2 regions of the Paenibacillus sp. FSL R5-0345 genome follow, and region 1 is predicted to be linked to the other one. Evidence: a T-box and tRNA genes for the amino acid it is inferred to sense, from the RefSeq annotation. Region 1 holds a T-box; the other holds one or more tRNA genes.

The links. The T-box of region 1 lies ahead of trpS (tryptophan--tRNA ligase). A T-box ahead of a tRNA ligase gene usually reads a tRNA of that ligase, here a tRNA-Trp.
Region 2: it encodes a tRNA-Trp, which carries the amino acid that the T-box ahead of trpS (tryptophan--tRNA ligase) is inferred to sense. The anticodon was not compared.

What each region holds. Positions count from the first base shown of each region.
Region 1 covers NZ_CP009281.1:2,930,437-2,938,334, reverse strand. Annotated here, with positions in the region: gene R50345_RS12770 (cache domain-containing sensor histidine kinase) at 1-679, shown strand, start outside; gene R50345_RS12765 (ABC-F family ATP-binding cassette domain-containing protein) at 676-2,247, opposite strand; gene R50345_RS12760 (DUF4179 domain-containing protein) at 2,428-3,546, opposite strand; gene R50345_RS12755 (sigma-70 family RNA polymerase sigma factor) at 3,539-4,075, opposite strand; gene R50345_RS12750 (winged helix-turn-helix transcriptional regulator) at 4,301-4,669, shown strand; gene R50345_RS12745 (hypothetical protein) at 4,818-5,243, opposite strand; T-box leader at 5,441-5,724, shown strand; gene trpS (tryptophan--tRNA ligase) at 5,826-6,821, shown strand; gene R50345_RS12735 (DUF4303 domain-containing protein) at 6,981-7,898, shown strand, end outside.
Region 2 covers NZ_CP009281.1:5,836,158-5,844,055, reverse strand. Annotated here, with positions in the region: rRNA gene R50345_RS25720 (23S ribosomal RNA) at 1-2,117, shown strand, start outside; tRNA gene R50345_RS25715 (tRNA-Asn) at 2,178-2,253, shown strand; tRNA gene R50345_RS25710 (tRNA-Ser) at 2,257-2,349, shown strand; tRNA gene R50345_RS25705 (tRNA-Glu) at 2,368-2,442, shown strand; tRNA gene R50345_RS25700 (tRNA-Val) at 2,498-2,573, shown strand; tRNA gene R50345_RS25695 (tRNA-Met) at 2,591-2,667, shown strand; tRNA gene R50345_RS25690 (tRNA-Asp) at 2,694-2,771, shown strand; tRNA gene R50345_RS25685 (tRNA-Phe) at 2,779-2,854, shown strand; tRNA gene R50345_RS25680 (tRNA-Thr) at 2,875-2,950, shown strand; tRNA gene R50345_RS25675 (tRNA-Tyr) at 2,956-3,041, shown strand; tRNA gene R50345_RS25670 (tRNA-Trp) at 3,048-3,121, shown strand; tRNA gene R50345_RS25665 (tRNA-His) at 3,158-3,233, shown strand; tRNA gene R50345_RS25660 (tRNA-His) at 3,274-3,349, shown strand; tRNA gene R50345_RS25655 (tRNA-Gln) at 3,369-3,443, shown strand; tRNA gene R50345_RS25650 (tRNA-Gly) at 3,450-3,524, shown strand; tRNA gene R50345_RS25645 (tRNA-Cys) at 3,537-3,610, shown strand; tRNA gene R50345_RS25640 (tRNA-Leu) at 3,625-3,703, shown strand; gene R50345_RS25635 (AraC family transcriptional regulator) at 3,853-4,602, opposite strand; gene R50345_RS25630 (BMP family ABC transporter substrate-binding protein) at 4,929-6,068, shown strand; gene R50345_RS25625 (ABC transporter ATP-binding protein) at 6,171-7,733, shown strand; gene R50345_RS25620 (ABC transporter permease) at 7,726-7,898, shown strand, end outside.

The sequences.
Region 1 (7,898 bases):
GAAAGATCTGCAAAATTATATTGAGCGGTCTTCTATGGCCAAAGCACAACAAAAAGTAGCCCAGTACGGCGCTCTCAAAAGCCAAATCAATCCACATTTCCTAGCGAATGTACTTGAATCTATTCAAATGAAAGCCATCATCAATGGGCAGCGTGAGATTGGCGAAATGGTGGGAATTGTAGGAAGATTATTTCGGATTCATATCCAGACCGGAAAGATAACCGTAACCCTGCGAGAAGAACTTGAGCATGTCCGGTTGTATGTAAAGATTCAACAATTACGTTTCGGGGATAAAATTCAATATGTTGAACAGCTAGAACCTAATACCGAAAAAATTAAAGTCATGCACTTTTCCCTTCAACCTATCGTAGAGAATGCTATTGTCCACGGACTGGAATGTCGAAGTGAGCCAGGGCTTCTTGAGGTGTCTTCTATGATTTCGGGGGATGACATGCTGATTATCGTTAAGGATAACGGAATTGGCATCGATGAAGAGAAACTTAAACAGTTACGTTTCCGTCTCTCTCAACCATCAGATACCCTGGATGAAGATCATATTGGTATAAAAAATGTTCATGATCGTATTCAATTTCATTTTGGTGAATCGTATGGGATTGAAGTCACCAGTCAAGTAGGAGAAGGAACGACTGTGATCATCCGACTCCCAGCAAAATCCTAGACATCTTGCTCAATGATTCCTATTTGAGGATCGAAAGTAAGCAATTTTGTTGCTATTTTATCGATGAAAAAGCGGTCATGACTAACAGTAACAACAGCTCCAGGAAAATGGATGAGTGCCTGTTCCATCACCTGAATACTTGTTAAATCCAAATGATTGGTTGGCTCATCCAAAATAATGACAGCCGCGCCAGAGAGAAGGCATTTCGCTAACGCTACTCTGGCCTGCTGCCCTCCCGACAGACTGCCGATCGTTTTGCTTAAATCCATTTCCGAGAATTGCAGCATCGATAAGAATTTGTTCACTTTTTTTCGGGGAGCATCGAGCCCCAGCCCATATACATTTACGGCATGACTGACAGTATCCTTAGGATCAAGTTCATCCCACATTCGATTAAAATACGCGTAGCTGACCCCACGTTCCCAAGTCACATCACCCGTCTCAGGCTCCTCTTGCCCAGTCAATATCTTTATGAGTGTCGACTTCCCGCTGCCGTTAGGCCCCACAATAGCTATCCGATCTTCCTTTTGAATATCAAAGCTTATGTTCTGGAATATCGTCCGACCGTCATAGCTCTGTCCAATTCCTTTGACTTCACCAAGCTTGTCCGGAAAACGTAAATTGCTGTAAATATCGGTGATCAAAACGTTCACTGGATGAGGCTCCACACGCTTTTTCATATCTGTCAGCTTACGTGACAGGCGATCCTTAGAGGACTTTTTGTTCCCACGGGTTTCAATAGCCTCCGACTCCATAAGCAGAAGCTCTTCCTCCCACTCAAACTGTCGGTCAAGCACCTTTTTACGCATCTTCTTTTTCCGGACATAATCGGTGTAGTTGCCTTCATATTCCTGAAAATGATAATTCTCGATTTCTATCGTCCGCGTAACTACTCTGTCAATAAATTGCCGGTCATGAGAGATTAGAATCATCGCGCCATTAAAACGGTGCAGCCACTGCTCCAACCATACGATCCCTTCGATATCCAAAAAGTTAGTAGGCTCATCAAGCAATACGACATCGGGCATTTCAATTAAGACTTTAGCCAGTGCTGCGCGGTTTCTCCAGCCTCCAGACAGCTCATCAACAGGTTGATGCCGTGATCTTTCATTGAAGCCCAATTTAGTCAGAACAGTGTTGATTTCGACGGATACATTCCAGCCATCCAAATGGTCCATTTGTTCAAAAAGCGCCGCTTGTCGCTCTAAAAGAGTATTCATCTGATCATCATCTGTCACTTTCCCAAGCTGTTCCCCGATTTGGTTAAGCTCTTGTTCGATGAGCGCTACCTGCTCGAAGCATAACTCTAACTCTTGCTGTACAGACAAGGACCCGGAAAGCTCAGAGAATTGAGAGAAGTAGCTGATCTTCACGTTAGGATCTAACTCCACTTTTCCCGCTGTTGGCTCCTCTTTTCCCATCATCAGTTTAAACACAGTTGACTTCCCCGCACCATTTCGTCCGATTAATCCAATCCGTTCGCCCTTGCTAACTCGAAAATAAATATCTCGAAAAATCAATGTATTCTCGTATTTCTTAGTTACATTCTCCATACGGATTACGCTCAAATCTACCACCCCTAGTTTATCTAGATCAGAATTCAACTCAAGACACTCAAAGAGCTATTATAGCACTATTTAAAAAGAGGACTTTAAAATCATATTACCGGTCAAAAAAAGGCCACTGTTAGCGGCCTTTTGTCTGTATAGCGAATTCATATTTTTGTACATTTAGCTCATATCTACTGCTCATTTTTTCAGTATATCAATATACGCATCCTTCTCGCGATCAGGTCCCGCATTGAGCTTCAATCGAATGGATTTCGGATGATCCAATACGTTGCTGCTAAAGTTGCTTATAAATCCATCCTCACTGCCACTTCCGCCAATCGAGTTATTTTTCAATTCACGCTTCCCAACTCGCGATGTCAACTCACTAGGAGTCTTTCCAAATAACTCATTTCTGATCTCCCAATTAGTTTTTAAATCCTCACTTAGCGTATATTTGACTACTATACTTAACGGAGACAGCTCTACCTGTGCAAGATTCACTTTATTCCCGTCAATCATAAACGGCTGATTAAGAACTATTGTCTCCGTCTTCTGCTCCCAGAATTTTGAATCAATAGCGAAGCTCACCTTTAAACGATCAGAATAACGCATATCAGCTAGATTCGTTCCCGTATTCGGTTTTGCTAGCATGCCGGGATCCACTGAAGCGATCTGAAAATTGGCCACAACCTCTTTTGGAAATGCTTTATTCTTATCTAGTGGATAGATAGTTTTTCCGAGCCATTTATAAATACTATCCTCAGCATGTAAACCCATCCCACTTCTATTACCATTTTTATCCACAACACTTTGTCCTGCAGCATCTGTCAGCCACACACTATTTACGTTGTAAATTTCCTGACCACCACTTGAAGTCCCTGTATACAGCAGCATAATTTTATTTTCGTCAGCGATCACAGCATTCAGTGTGATTTTATACCCGTCTTTCTCAGCGCTTTTATTGACGATTTGCACATAATCATTTCGAATAGCAGATTCTAACGTAAGGGCATCAACATCAGCATCAGCCAACTTCTTAAAAGGTTCCAGTACACCCCAATCACTTGATTCAATACTAGTAGAGGCTTGTTGAGGCAGCAGTTGGGATGGATTGAAGAATAGTAATCCTGCGACCATCATTGCAGCAGTCAGAACAGCCATCGCGCTTTTTGCGAACATTAAATTTTTACCGCGTTTCTTACCTAGCTCGAGTCCTGCTTGTATGGCATAGATTTGTGCGGCGGCACTCTCCATTTTGTGCTCCTGCGGGATCCTTTCGGCATCGATTAACATGGCAAGCTCCTCCTGGCTACTCATTGTTCCAATCACCCCGATTCTTAATGATCGTTCTTAACTGCTTTAATCCTTTATGCTGCCACGTCTTGACCGTTCCCTCAGGTTTATCCAGAATGTTCGCAATCTCGCTCAAGGTCATATCATTGTAGTATTTAAGTAACAGCACATGGCGATACTTGGGCTTAACCTGTTCGAGTGCCCACAGCATTTCCATTCGATGATAGCCAATATGCGTAATTTGCTCTCCCATTCTCTCATCTACAAGCGGCATGGAACGTTTTCTGCGTCTTTGTTCATCTATGCAGACATAAATCAGGATCCGAATGATCCATGATTTGAATGCTTTGGGATCCTTTAATGTTTTTCTTTTAATCCAAGCGCGGCAAGTCATTTCCTGCATCGCTTCAAGCGCATCATTCCGGTTACGTAAATAGCTATAAGCTATACTGTACAGTTGTTCTCTATGTACCAATATGGAATCGTAGAAATCCGTCTCGCTCCGAGTATCAAGAACCGTTACTTTCTTCATTTCTGCATTAGTCATTGACATATCCTTCCTTATCCCCCTCTCCTAAACCTCTCATAGATTAAGACGGGGAGCGTATCGAAACGGTTTTATTTGTATTAACTTTTTTTGAGGCTGAGCACTTTAAGATTATAACATTCTATAAAAAATGAACGATAAATGTTATGATAGATAAAATAGGACATAATCAATAGTACGCACTTAAAAGTACCATAGGCACTAAAAAGTACCTATGCATTGGAGGATATTATGACAACGATTAAGAAAAAATACAATATTTCCGTTGAGGCTACACTCGAAGTTATTGGAGGAAAATGGAAGTGTGTGATTCTCTGTCATTTAACTCATGGTAAAAAACGCACATCAGAATTAAAACAATTGATGCCGGGGATTACTCAAAAGATGTTAACACAACAGCTTCGAGAGTTGGAAGCCGATGGAATCATCAACCGGATCGTATACAATCAGGTTCCACCAAAAGTGGAATATGAACTTAGTGAATATGGTAATAGTCTAAGCGACATTTTAACTTCGCTCTGTAACTGGGGAGAACAACATATCATTAAGCAGTACGGTGATAAATATGCTGTTTTAGAGGATAACATTTTAAATAAATAACGAGAGAAACCATAACTTCAATCTTCTAAGAACCCCTTCCTTATTGGTTGGAGTTTGCTTGATATTTATGCTGCAAAAGTTGAGGTTTTAATTATACGCCCATGAAAAAAAGGACAGCTAAATCAGATCGATTTAACTGTCCCGTAACTTAAATTACGCCATCTCCTCCTATAGCAGTTGCTGTGAATGATATGGGTCCAAATAGATTGATAGGCAAGTTGCTATCATTTTGAATTACCAATTCATAGTTATGGATTCCAATATAAGGACCATCAACCCACTGAACATTTAATTGAATATCAGTAGTTGTAGTAAAACGAAAAAAGGATCTATAAATATCGACTCCAGCACGTCGGATTAAAACAAGAAATTGGCTGTTAGCAAGTGCAGTAAGACTAAAACTACCATTTAACTCGACTCTGCTGGAGAAAGAGGCCGGATTAGCCGGACTAATATTTACTTGCGCTGTGGCTAGACCCGCTCCAGCTCCAGGAATCCCTGCAACCGTTATAGCAGTAGTAAACGGGTCTAACGGGATTTTTGCCTGTGACCCATAACTTATAATTGTCGCCATTTTTAATCACTCCATTTCAAGGTTATAGAATAGTATATTGTGAATCCGCAATGATAGATTGGACTTAATTCCTGATGATTATATACATTTAAGTTATACTTTTACTAGATTATAAAACCTAGATACTTCGAATATCATCCTCTAATTTCCACCTATTGACAAACTCACTTATCAGAATTACAATTACCCAAATATCATGAACAACGTTGAAAAAGGGTAAGTAGACAAATGAACATGGACTTCAGAGAGCCGGTGGTTGCTGCGAACCGGTGTCCAGCGTTTGATCGAATGGCCTTTAGAGTTGCTCTTCCGAACCATCTAACTAGATGCTGTAGGAGAAGCCGGGGTTCCCGCCGTTATCAAGGGACCTGTATCTAGATTGTTTTTAACACTCTCCGTACAGGTAAGAGAAGATCGTAATGCTAACGAAACTTGGTGGCGCGATCAATTAAGGTGGTACCACGACAACTTCGTCCTTATTGGATGAGGTTTTTTTGTCATTTAAGGAGGTGATGGCCATGGATGATGGCTGGTGGTGGCGATTCAATGTTAATCAAAAGCGACAAAACAGGAGGAATTTAAATGATAAAAGAACGTGTATTAACTGGAGATCGAGTGACCGGAAAGCTGCACCTTGGCCATTACGTGGGCAGCTTGCAGAACCGAGTGGCTCTACAGGAGCAATATGATACTTTTGTGTTTCTAGCAGATATTCAAGCCCTAACGACTCACTTTGATCGGCCTCAACTACTGGGTCAAAACTTGAATGAAATCACACTCGACTATTTATCAGCGGGTATAGATCCAGATAAAGCCACTATATTCATTCAATCTATGATTCCAGAGATTGCCGAACTGACTGTTCTGTTCTCCATGTTCGTCACTGTGAATTCTTTGCGGCACAATCCTACCATTAAAGCCGAATCGAAAAATTCCAGCTTAGATGAACTATACTATGGTTTTCTTGGGTATCCAGTAAGCCAGACTGCCGATATAACCTTTTGTAAAGCGACGATTATTCCTGTAGGCGAAGACCAGCTTCCCCATCTGGAGTTGACCCGCAAAATCGTACGTAGATTCAACGAGCTGTACAGCCCCATCCTTGTGGAGCCGAGAGCGCTTATCAGCGAGACCCCAAGACTAGTGGGAACAGACGGCAATGCAAAAATGAGCAAAAGCTTAGGTAATGCCATCGAGCTGGACTCCACGAAGGAAGAGATCACCTTCAAAATCCGCAAAGCCACAACTGATCCAGCCCGTGTTCATAAAAATGATCCTGGGCATCCAGATATTTGTCCCATTTATGCTTATCATCGCGCTTTTCGTTCCCACGGCGCCAGTGAAATTCACGAGAGCTGCGAAAATGGCTGTATAAGTTGTTCTGCCTGTAAGCAGCTTATCACGACAGCTCTAGACCAATTAATTGAACCGATGCGTGAGCGGCGCTCCTATTATGCAGCCAGACCCAAGGTTGTTAAGGATATCTTATTATCCGGAACTAAACGTGCCCGCAACATTGCTCAAGAAACGATGTCCGAAGTACGCGAGGCCATGGGCCTTAATTATTTTTCAAAATAAATCTGATCCGTATGGGCAATAAAAAAACGCTGGACTCTCTATTGGAGAGAGCTCCGGCGTTTTTTTAGATCCAGCGTCACATTGGACAGCGGCTCTTAGAGGAAAAAAGAAGAAATTGTCGAATCATTCATTTAAATCATAGTAGAAAGAAGAATGGACATGAATACATTTTATTCACAGCTTGGACGTGTGCTTGAAGAGAGAACTCCGTTCCACCAAGAAGGTTACTATCTTTTATATGATGGAAACAGAGCAAAATTTAGTCCCACTAAACCTAATCATATCGAAATTGTTACAGCTGAAAGTTTTGTAAATACTCTCGTTAAGAACAGTAAAGCAGTCATTTCTTCTTTCGCGAGTGGACCTGACAATAAAGATGTCTATGTTTTTAATCTTCAAGCTGATGAGTTTTATAACATCAACATTTATCTAAATACCCTTGAAGGTTTCCAGCGAGCTTTAGAGAGAAATCCAAAGGATCGAGATGAACGTTCAATAAACTGGTTGAAATATAATCAGGGGGATTTTCGGTACCACTTATGGCTTGAAGACGATAAGATCGTGAATTATTTTACCCAACTAGCAGATCTGACAACTTATCCAGAAGAAGATTTTCTCTTTAACACGGAGGATCAACCTATCATCGCCTTTGAAGCAGGGATTATTAAAATGGGGTATTATCTGCTGACGCTAAAAGCAATGCAGCGTTTGATCACTGAGGGTGAGCTTCAGTCATTAAATACAACTGAAGACTTTATTGCCTTTGCCTCCACAGGGAACAATGACTTAGATTACAGTATTGTGATGCCAAAAACCATCGAACCTGCTTTATTCGCAAAGATTTTCCCATTTGATCATGCAAAAGATTTACAATTTCGAGAGCTGATGTTGCAGAATCAACATTTCTCAGTCACTGAATATTTAGATTATTGGACCGACGCAGTTCTTAGCAGCTACAGTGACACGATTCCATATATTTACGGGAAGTCTGACCTAGAAGTGTTCATACAAATGGAGCATCTTGGAAATGCACTGGCTCAGGAATGCATCCAACGTTTAAATCCCTTAATAGATTTG
Region 2 (7,898 bases), 2.9 Mb from region 1:
GAGGTGGGGGTAGCGGAGAAATTCCAATCGAACTCGGAGATAGCTGGTTCTCCCCGAAATAGCTTTAGGGCTAGCCTCGGTATAAGAGTAGTGGAGGTAGAGCACTGATTGGGTGCGGGGTCCGCAAGGATTACCAAGCTCAGTCAAACTCCGAATGCCATATACTTATTGCCGGGAGTCAGACAGTGAGTGCTAAGATCCATTGTCAAAAGGGAAACAGCCCAGACCATCAGCTAAGGTCCCCAAGTGTGTGTTAAGTGGGAAAGGATGTGGAGTTGCACAGACAACCAGGATGTTGGCTTAGAAGCAGCCACCATTGAAAGAGTGCGTAATAGCTCACTGGTCGAGTGACTCTGCGCCGAAAATGTAACGGGGCTAAACACACCACCGAAGCTATGGCTAGATACTATGTATCTGGGGTAGGGGAGCGTTGTATGTGGGTTGAAGGTGTACCGTAAGGAGCGCTGGACAGCATACAAGTGAGAATGCCGGTATGAGTAACGAAAAGATCAGTGAGAATCTGATCCGCCGAAAGCCCAAGGTTTCCTGAGGAAGGCTCGTCCGCTCAGGGTAAGTCGGGACCTAAGGCGAGGCCGAAAGGCGTAGTCGAAGGACAACAGTTTGAAATTACTGTACCACCGTAATCCGCTATGAGCGATGGGGTGACGCAGGAGGGTAGTGACGCGGACTGATGGATATGTCCGTCTAAGCAGTGAGGCTGATGTGTAGGCAAATCCGCACATCATTAAGGCTGGGCTGTGATGGGGAGCGAAAATTGTAGTAGCGAAGGTCATGATCTCACACTGCCAAGAAAAGCCTCTAGCCAGGAGAAGGTGCCCGTACCGCAAACCGACACAGGTAGGCGAGAAGAGAATTCTAAGGCGCGCGGAAGAACTCTCGTTAAGGAACTCGGCAAAATGACCCCGTAACTTCGGGAGAAGGGGTGCCCCGGTAGTGTGAATAGCACGAGGGGGCCGCAGTGAAAAGGCCCAAGCGACTGTTTAGCAAAAACACAGGTCTGTGCGAAGCCGCAAGGCGAAGTATACGGGCTGACGCCTGCCCGGTGCTGGAAGGTTAAGGGGAGTGGTTAGGGGTAACCCGAAGCTATGAACCGAAGCCCCAGTAAACGGCGGCCGTAACTATAACGGTCCTAAGGTAGCGAAATTCCTTGTCAGGTAAATTCTGACCCGCACGAATGGCGTAACGACTTGGGCGCTGTCTCAACGAGAGATCCGGTGAAATTTTAATACCTGTGAAGATGCAGGTTACCCGCGACAAGACGGAAAGACCCCATGGAGCTTTACTGCAGCTTGATATTGAATTTGGGTACGATCTGTACAGGATAGGTGGGAGCCGTAGAAATCGGAGCGCAAGCTTCGGTGGAGGCGCCGTTGGGATACCACCCTGATCGTATCTAGGTTCTAACCTAGTGCCCTTACCGGGTACGGGGACCGTGTCAGGCGGGCAGTTTGACTGGGGCGGTCGCCTCCTAAAGAGTAACGGAGGCGTTCCAAGGTTCCCTCAGAATGGTTGGAAATCATTCGAAGAGTGCAAAGGCATAAGGGAGCTTGACTGCGAGACCTACAAGTCGAGCAGGGACGAAAGTCGGACTTAGTGATCCGGTGGTACCGCATGGAAGGGCCATCGCTCAACGGATAAAAGCTACCCTGGGGATAACAGGCTTATCTCCCCCAAGAGTCCACATCGACGGGGAGGTTTGGCACCTCGATGTCGGCTCATCGCATCCTGGGGCTGAAGTAGGTCCCAAGGGTTGGGCTGTTCGCCCATTAAAGCGGTACGCGAGCTGGGTTCAGAACGTCGTGAGACAGTTCGGTCCCTATCTGTCGTGGGCGCAGGAAATTTGAGAGGAGCTGTCCTTAGTACGAGAGGACCGGGATGGACGTACCGCTGGTGCACCAGTTGTTTCGCCAGAAGCATGGCTGGGTAGCTACGTACGGACGGGATAAGCGCTGAAAGCATCTAAGCGTGAAGCCCCCCTCAAGATGAGATTTCCCAATTAGTAAGACCCCTTGAAGACGACGAGGTAGATAGGTTGGAGGTGGAAGTGCAGTAATGCATGGAGCTGACCAATACTAATCGGTCGAGGGCTTATCCTATACTTAAAATGCAAATTCAATTCGGATTCAGTTTTCAGGCATCAAGCCTGGTATGAATATTCCCTGATAGCTCAGTTGGTAGAGCACTCGACTGTTAATCGAGTTGTCACAGGTTCGAGTCCTGTTCGGGGAGCCATATGGAGAGGTGTCCGAGTTTGGCCGAAGGAGCACGATTGGAAATCGTGTAGGCGCCACAAGCGTCTCGAGGGTTCGAATCCCTCTCTCTCCGCCACAAATTTTTAATTAGTATGGCCCGTTGGTCAAGGGGTTAAGACACCTCCCTTTCACGGAGGTAACATGGGTTCGAATCCCATACGGGTCACCAAATTTTCACTTGATTTTGTATAGTGGACTTTGGTACAATAACAATTGTTGTTTACGGAGGCTTAGCTCAGCTGGGAGAGCATCTGCCTTACAAGCAGAGGGTCGGGGGTTCGATCCCCTCAGCCTCCACCATATTCATTTAAGAACGACGCGGGGTGGAGCAGCCCGGTAGCTCGTCGGGCTCATAACCCGAAGGCCGCAGGTTCAAATCCTGCCCCCGCAACCAATTTTCATCAAGTAATTATATCTTTTGGAACCGTGGTGTAGTTGGCCTAACATGCCTGCCTGTCACGCAGGAGATCGCGAGTTCGAATCTCGTCGGTTCCGCCATTTTCTTGGCTCGATAGCTCAGTCGGTAGAGCAGAGGACTGAAAATCCTCGTGTCGGCGGTTCGAATCCGTCTCGAGCCACCATGTAGTATACAACTTAATATGCCGGTGTAGCTCAATTGGTAGAGCAACTGACTTGTAATCAGTAGGTTGGGGGTTCAAGTCCTCTCGCCGGCACCATCTTTGGGGGATTAGCGAAGTGGCCAAACGCATCAGACTGTAAATCTGCTCACTCACGTGTTCGGTGGTTCGAATCCATCATCCCCCACCATTTTTTAGGGGCATAGTTTAAAGGTAGAACAACGGTCTCCAAAACCGTTGGTGTGGGTTCAATTCCTGCTGCCCCTGCCAATCTTTATCCAGAGTCTTTCTCTAAAGTTTAATATGGCGGTCGTGGCGAAGGGGTTAACGCACCGGTTTGTGGATCCGGCATTCGTGGGTTCAAGTCCCATCGGTCGCCCCATTTACTTTAAGAAGAACAGCAACAAATTCAGTTTAATATGGCGACTGTGGCGAAGGGGTTAACGCACCGGATTGTGGTTCCGGCATTCGTGGGTTCGAGACCCATCAGTCGCCCCATTTTACTTTAAAATGTTATTGGGGATTAGCCAAGCGGTAAGGCAACGGACTTTGACTCCGTCATGCATAGGTTCAAATCCTATATCCCCAGCCATTTTATGCGGACGTGGCTCAGCGGTAGAGCATCGCCTTGCCAAGGCGAGGGTCGCGGGTTCGATTCCCGTCGTCCGCTCCAATGTTTTCATATGGCGCCATAGCCAAGTGGTAAGGCAAAGCTCTGCAAAAGCTTTATCCCCAGTTCAAATCTGGGTGGCGCCTCCATTAATTTCATATGTGCCGGCGTGGCGGAATGGCAGACGCGCTCGACTCAAAATCGAGAGGGAAACCGTGGAGGTTCGAGTCCTCTCGCCGGTATATCAAAAAGGTTTGTAAAGTCGCTTGTATAAGCAACTTTACAAACCTTTTTTCTTTGTCTATGAACTTTTATTCTTAAGCCGTTGTATTAGAGACACTTCTAATTCAACGGCTTTTTTATGTGAAGCGGAGTGAATTGAATTGTAATTTTATTGACTGCTTAGTCGGAATGCCCGCGGTGTGAGACCAACTTCACGTTTAAACATATTGCAGAATTGAGCATCATTGACAAACCCAGCAGCAGCGGATACTTCTGAGATATGCATTTGGGTATGTTGTAAGAGAGACTTTGCATAATCCAGACGTTTCAATAGTAGATAGCGAAGAGGTGAAGAGCCGAATCGCTCTTTAAATAAATGGCGGAAACGATCATAGCTGTATCCAGACATCTCAGAGAGTGTTGCGACCGATAGCTTATGGCGGTAATGCTCATTCATATAGTTTAGAACATATTGGACTCTGTCTTCCGTTGGCGATTGAAACCCAGAGGCGCTAAGAAGCCGTATCAGATGAACAGTGATTTCGCTCATTTGAAGGTTCAATAGTTCAGAGAATCCATCTTGTTTGCGCGTAAACTCTGCTTTCATTCGAAGCAAGATCTGTAGAACAGTATGGTCTTTATCATCTTCATATACGCCTTGCAAATTCTCCATATTCGGGTGATTTGAATGGAAGCCTACAAATAGTATAGTAGCGTCTTCGCGATGATTCTCGTCATGTTTATGATTGGGTGGTATTAGCGCGAATGAAGAAGAACGAAAATGATAACTTCGCGAACCTACATTGGTAGTTCCTAATCCGTTTAAATAATAGACTAGTTCATAACATTCATGCTGGTGTGGTGGAATATAGGTATTAACCTCATGTGCTGCATTTACAATATATAGAACACGATCCATGATGAGCCTCCAATAATTATGTTTTAGCCGAATCGTACAAAATTATGACCGAAATCATATAATTATTTTCATTAATATTTGATATGATCGTATCAATAAATCCGAAGATTAGCAACCTGACTGGCCATCTCGTTCGGAAATTAGTCGGATTATTCGTAAAAATTATAATTTTCTCTCTATTTTTGAGTGTATTCGTTAAAATCATTAAAATTTTGACAATGTTACATGAAATATGAGAGTTTCCATCTAAATCGTGAAATATACAACGGACTAAGAAGGAGAATCTCTCAAATTACTAACCAACTATAAATAGGGGGAATAGAAAAATGAATAAGAAAGTTCTTTCTTTGTTGTTACTAGTAGTAATGGTAATGGTCACAGCTTGTGGAAATAATACGTCGAGTAATGGATCTTCCACGAATGCAGGATCTAATGCAGCTGAAGGTGGAGAAACAAGTTCAGGAGATAAACTCAAAGTTGTGCTTCTGATTCCAGGAACGCTTGGAGATAAATCTTTCTTTGACTCTGCGAATAGCGGTTTGCAAAAGGTTAAGGATGAACTGGGTGCAGAAACAAAGGTTGTAGAAATGGGTGTCGATAAAACGAAATGGGAGCCTACGTTTAACGATATCGCCGCTGAGGATTGGGATGTTATTATTTCTGGCGGATCGGAAATTACAGAGATGTTTAATGCAACGGCTGAATTATATCCAGACAAAAAATTCATTAACTATGATACCGATATAGATGAAGCACCAGAGAACATGTACAACATGTCTTATGCGACTAATGAAGTATCTTTTCTAGCAGGTGCTGTAGCGGCGCTAGCTACACAATCCGATATGCCTAATGCTAATCCTGAGAATGTGATCGGATTTGTAGGCGGTATGGATATTCCAGGGATTAACGCTTTCTTGGTTGGCTACATTCAGGGCGCTCAATATGTTGATCCTGATGTGAAGGTAGCTGTATCGTATGCTGGTGATTTCGTTAACCCGGCTAAAGGTAAGGAGCTTTCACTGATTCAATATAACTCCGGTGTGGATGTTATTTTTAACGTAGCTGGGGGTACAGGTCTTGGGATCTTTGATGCAGCTAAAGAGAAGAAGAAATATGCTATTGGCGTAGACTCTGATCAGGCGATGTTACTTAATGAAACAGATAGCGAAAAAGCAAACTTGATCGTTACTTCTTCTATTAAAAAGATTGATAGTGCTATTCTGGGTGCCGTGAAGAAATTACAAGAGGGTACGCTGGAAATGGGTAAACGTGATGTATTGAGCTTCGTAGATGATGGTGTAGGCATTGCAGAGAATGAGATATATAAAAATGTCTTCCCAGCGGATCTTCAGGCTAAAGTTGAAGAAGTGAAGCAAAAGCTGATCAATAAAGAAATTACAGTAGATAACGCGATGGGAATGGAAACCTCAGAAGTAGAAGCCATTCGTAACGCAGTTAAGCCTTAAGTATAGCTATAAAGTGATAAACCTACAGTTGGAGATTCTTCTATTAGAAGAATTCCAGCTGTATATTTTTGCAGACCTCCAAGTGGAAAGGCGTTGAGACCGATGAACAAAGCTCTGTTGGAAATGCGGGGAATTACGAAGGTGTATCCCAATGGCGTCGTTGCAAATAAAGACGTGCATTTTTCTTTACGTGAGGGAGAAATTCACGCGATTGCGGGCGAGAACGGCGCGGGTAAATCAACTTTAATGAAGATCATGTTCGGCATGGAAGAGCCTAGTGAAGGTGAGATCTATATCAAGGGAGAAAAAGTGAAGCTGCAATCGGCTCAGGATGCCATTGATAGAGGGATCGGTATGGTTCACCAGCATTTTATGCTGGTTCCTTCTTTTACGGTAGCAGAGAACATGGTGCTGGGCATGGAGCCCCGTAAGGGAGTCGGCATCAATTATGCTGAAGCCGTGCGCATGACCGAAGAGACTGCGAAAAAATACAATCTGGCAGTGGATCCAAAAGCAAAAGTGGAGGATCTTACGGTTGGTATGAAGCAAAAGGTTGAGATCCTGAAGGCGTTGCTGCGTGGTGCGAAAATCCTAGTTCTAGATGAGCCGACCGCGGTGTTAACCCCACAGGAAACAGAAGAATTGTTCCGTGAGCTTAAGCAATTAAGAGAGCAGGGACATACGATTGTGTTTATTTCACACAAGTTGAAAGAAGTGAAAGCGATCTGCGACAGAATTACGATTATGCGTAGTGGACGTAGTGAAGGTGTCTTCCAAACGAAGGATGTCACGGAGCAAGAAATTTCCCGACTCATGGTGGGTAGAGATGTTGTGTTGAAATATGACAAGGAGATTCTGTCTATTGGTGAGGCGGTGCTCACTGTGCAAGGTCTAGGTGTAAATGATGCACACGGCAAAGCGTTGCTATCAGATATTAATTTTACGGTACGCGGAGGACAGATCGTCGGGATTGCTGGTGTAGAAGGAAACGGGCAGACACAGCTCATTGAGGCTCTTACAGGGAGCTTAAGAGGGGTTTCAAGCCAGGGTTCTGTGCTAGTGAAGGGAAAGGATATTCGAGAATCGGATATTTTGGATATTCGTAAGTTGGGTGTTTCTTATATCCCAGAGGATCGGATGCATCAAGGGATAGCTAGTGATGCGAGCATAGCGGATAATCTGCTGTCCACTCAGTATCGTACAAAGGAAATGAATAAAGGTCCTTTTTTGAATGGATCACGAATTGCTAAGCTAGCCGTATCACTTGTAGAGGAATTTAAAGTCCGCTGTTCTGGACCTTCTCAGCCAATAGGTATGTTATCAGGTGGTAACATGCAGAAAGTTGTCGTAGCTAGAGAGTGTTCTACTGAACCGCAACTGCTTATTGCAGAGCAGCCGACACGGGGTGTGGATATAGGCGCAGCGCAGTTCATACATCAGAAGCTTTTGGAGCTACGCTCAGACGATTGTGCGATTTTGCTAGTGTCAGCAGATTTAAATGAGATCTTAGAGATCAGCGATAGTCTACTAGTGATGTATGAAGGAAAGATTGTTGCCTTTTTCGAGGAGCCTTCTAAGGTTAGTGAAGAAGAATTAGGGCTTTATATGCTAGGGATTCATCGACAGGACGAGGAGCACATCAGGAGGGCCGTAAATCATGTTTAAAGTAAAATATTTTGAATACATTCGAACATCGGCGGTAATCGTTATTGCACTCGCCATTGCTTTTCTGATCATCTCATTGGTCAGTAATCAGCCGGTGAAGACGATTGGTATATTCCTATTTGAGCCGTTATCCAGTAAAGGTCATATCGGTAACGTCATTGAGAT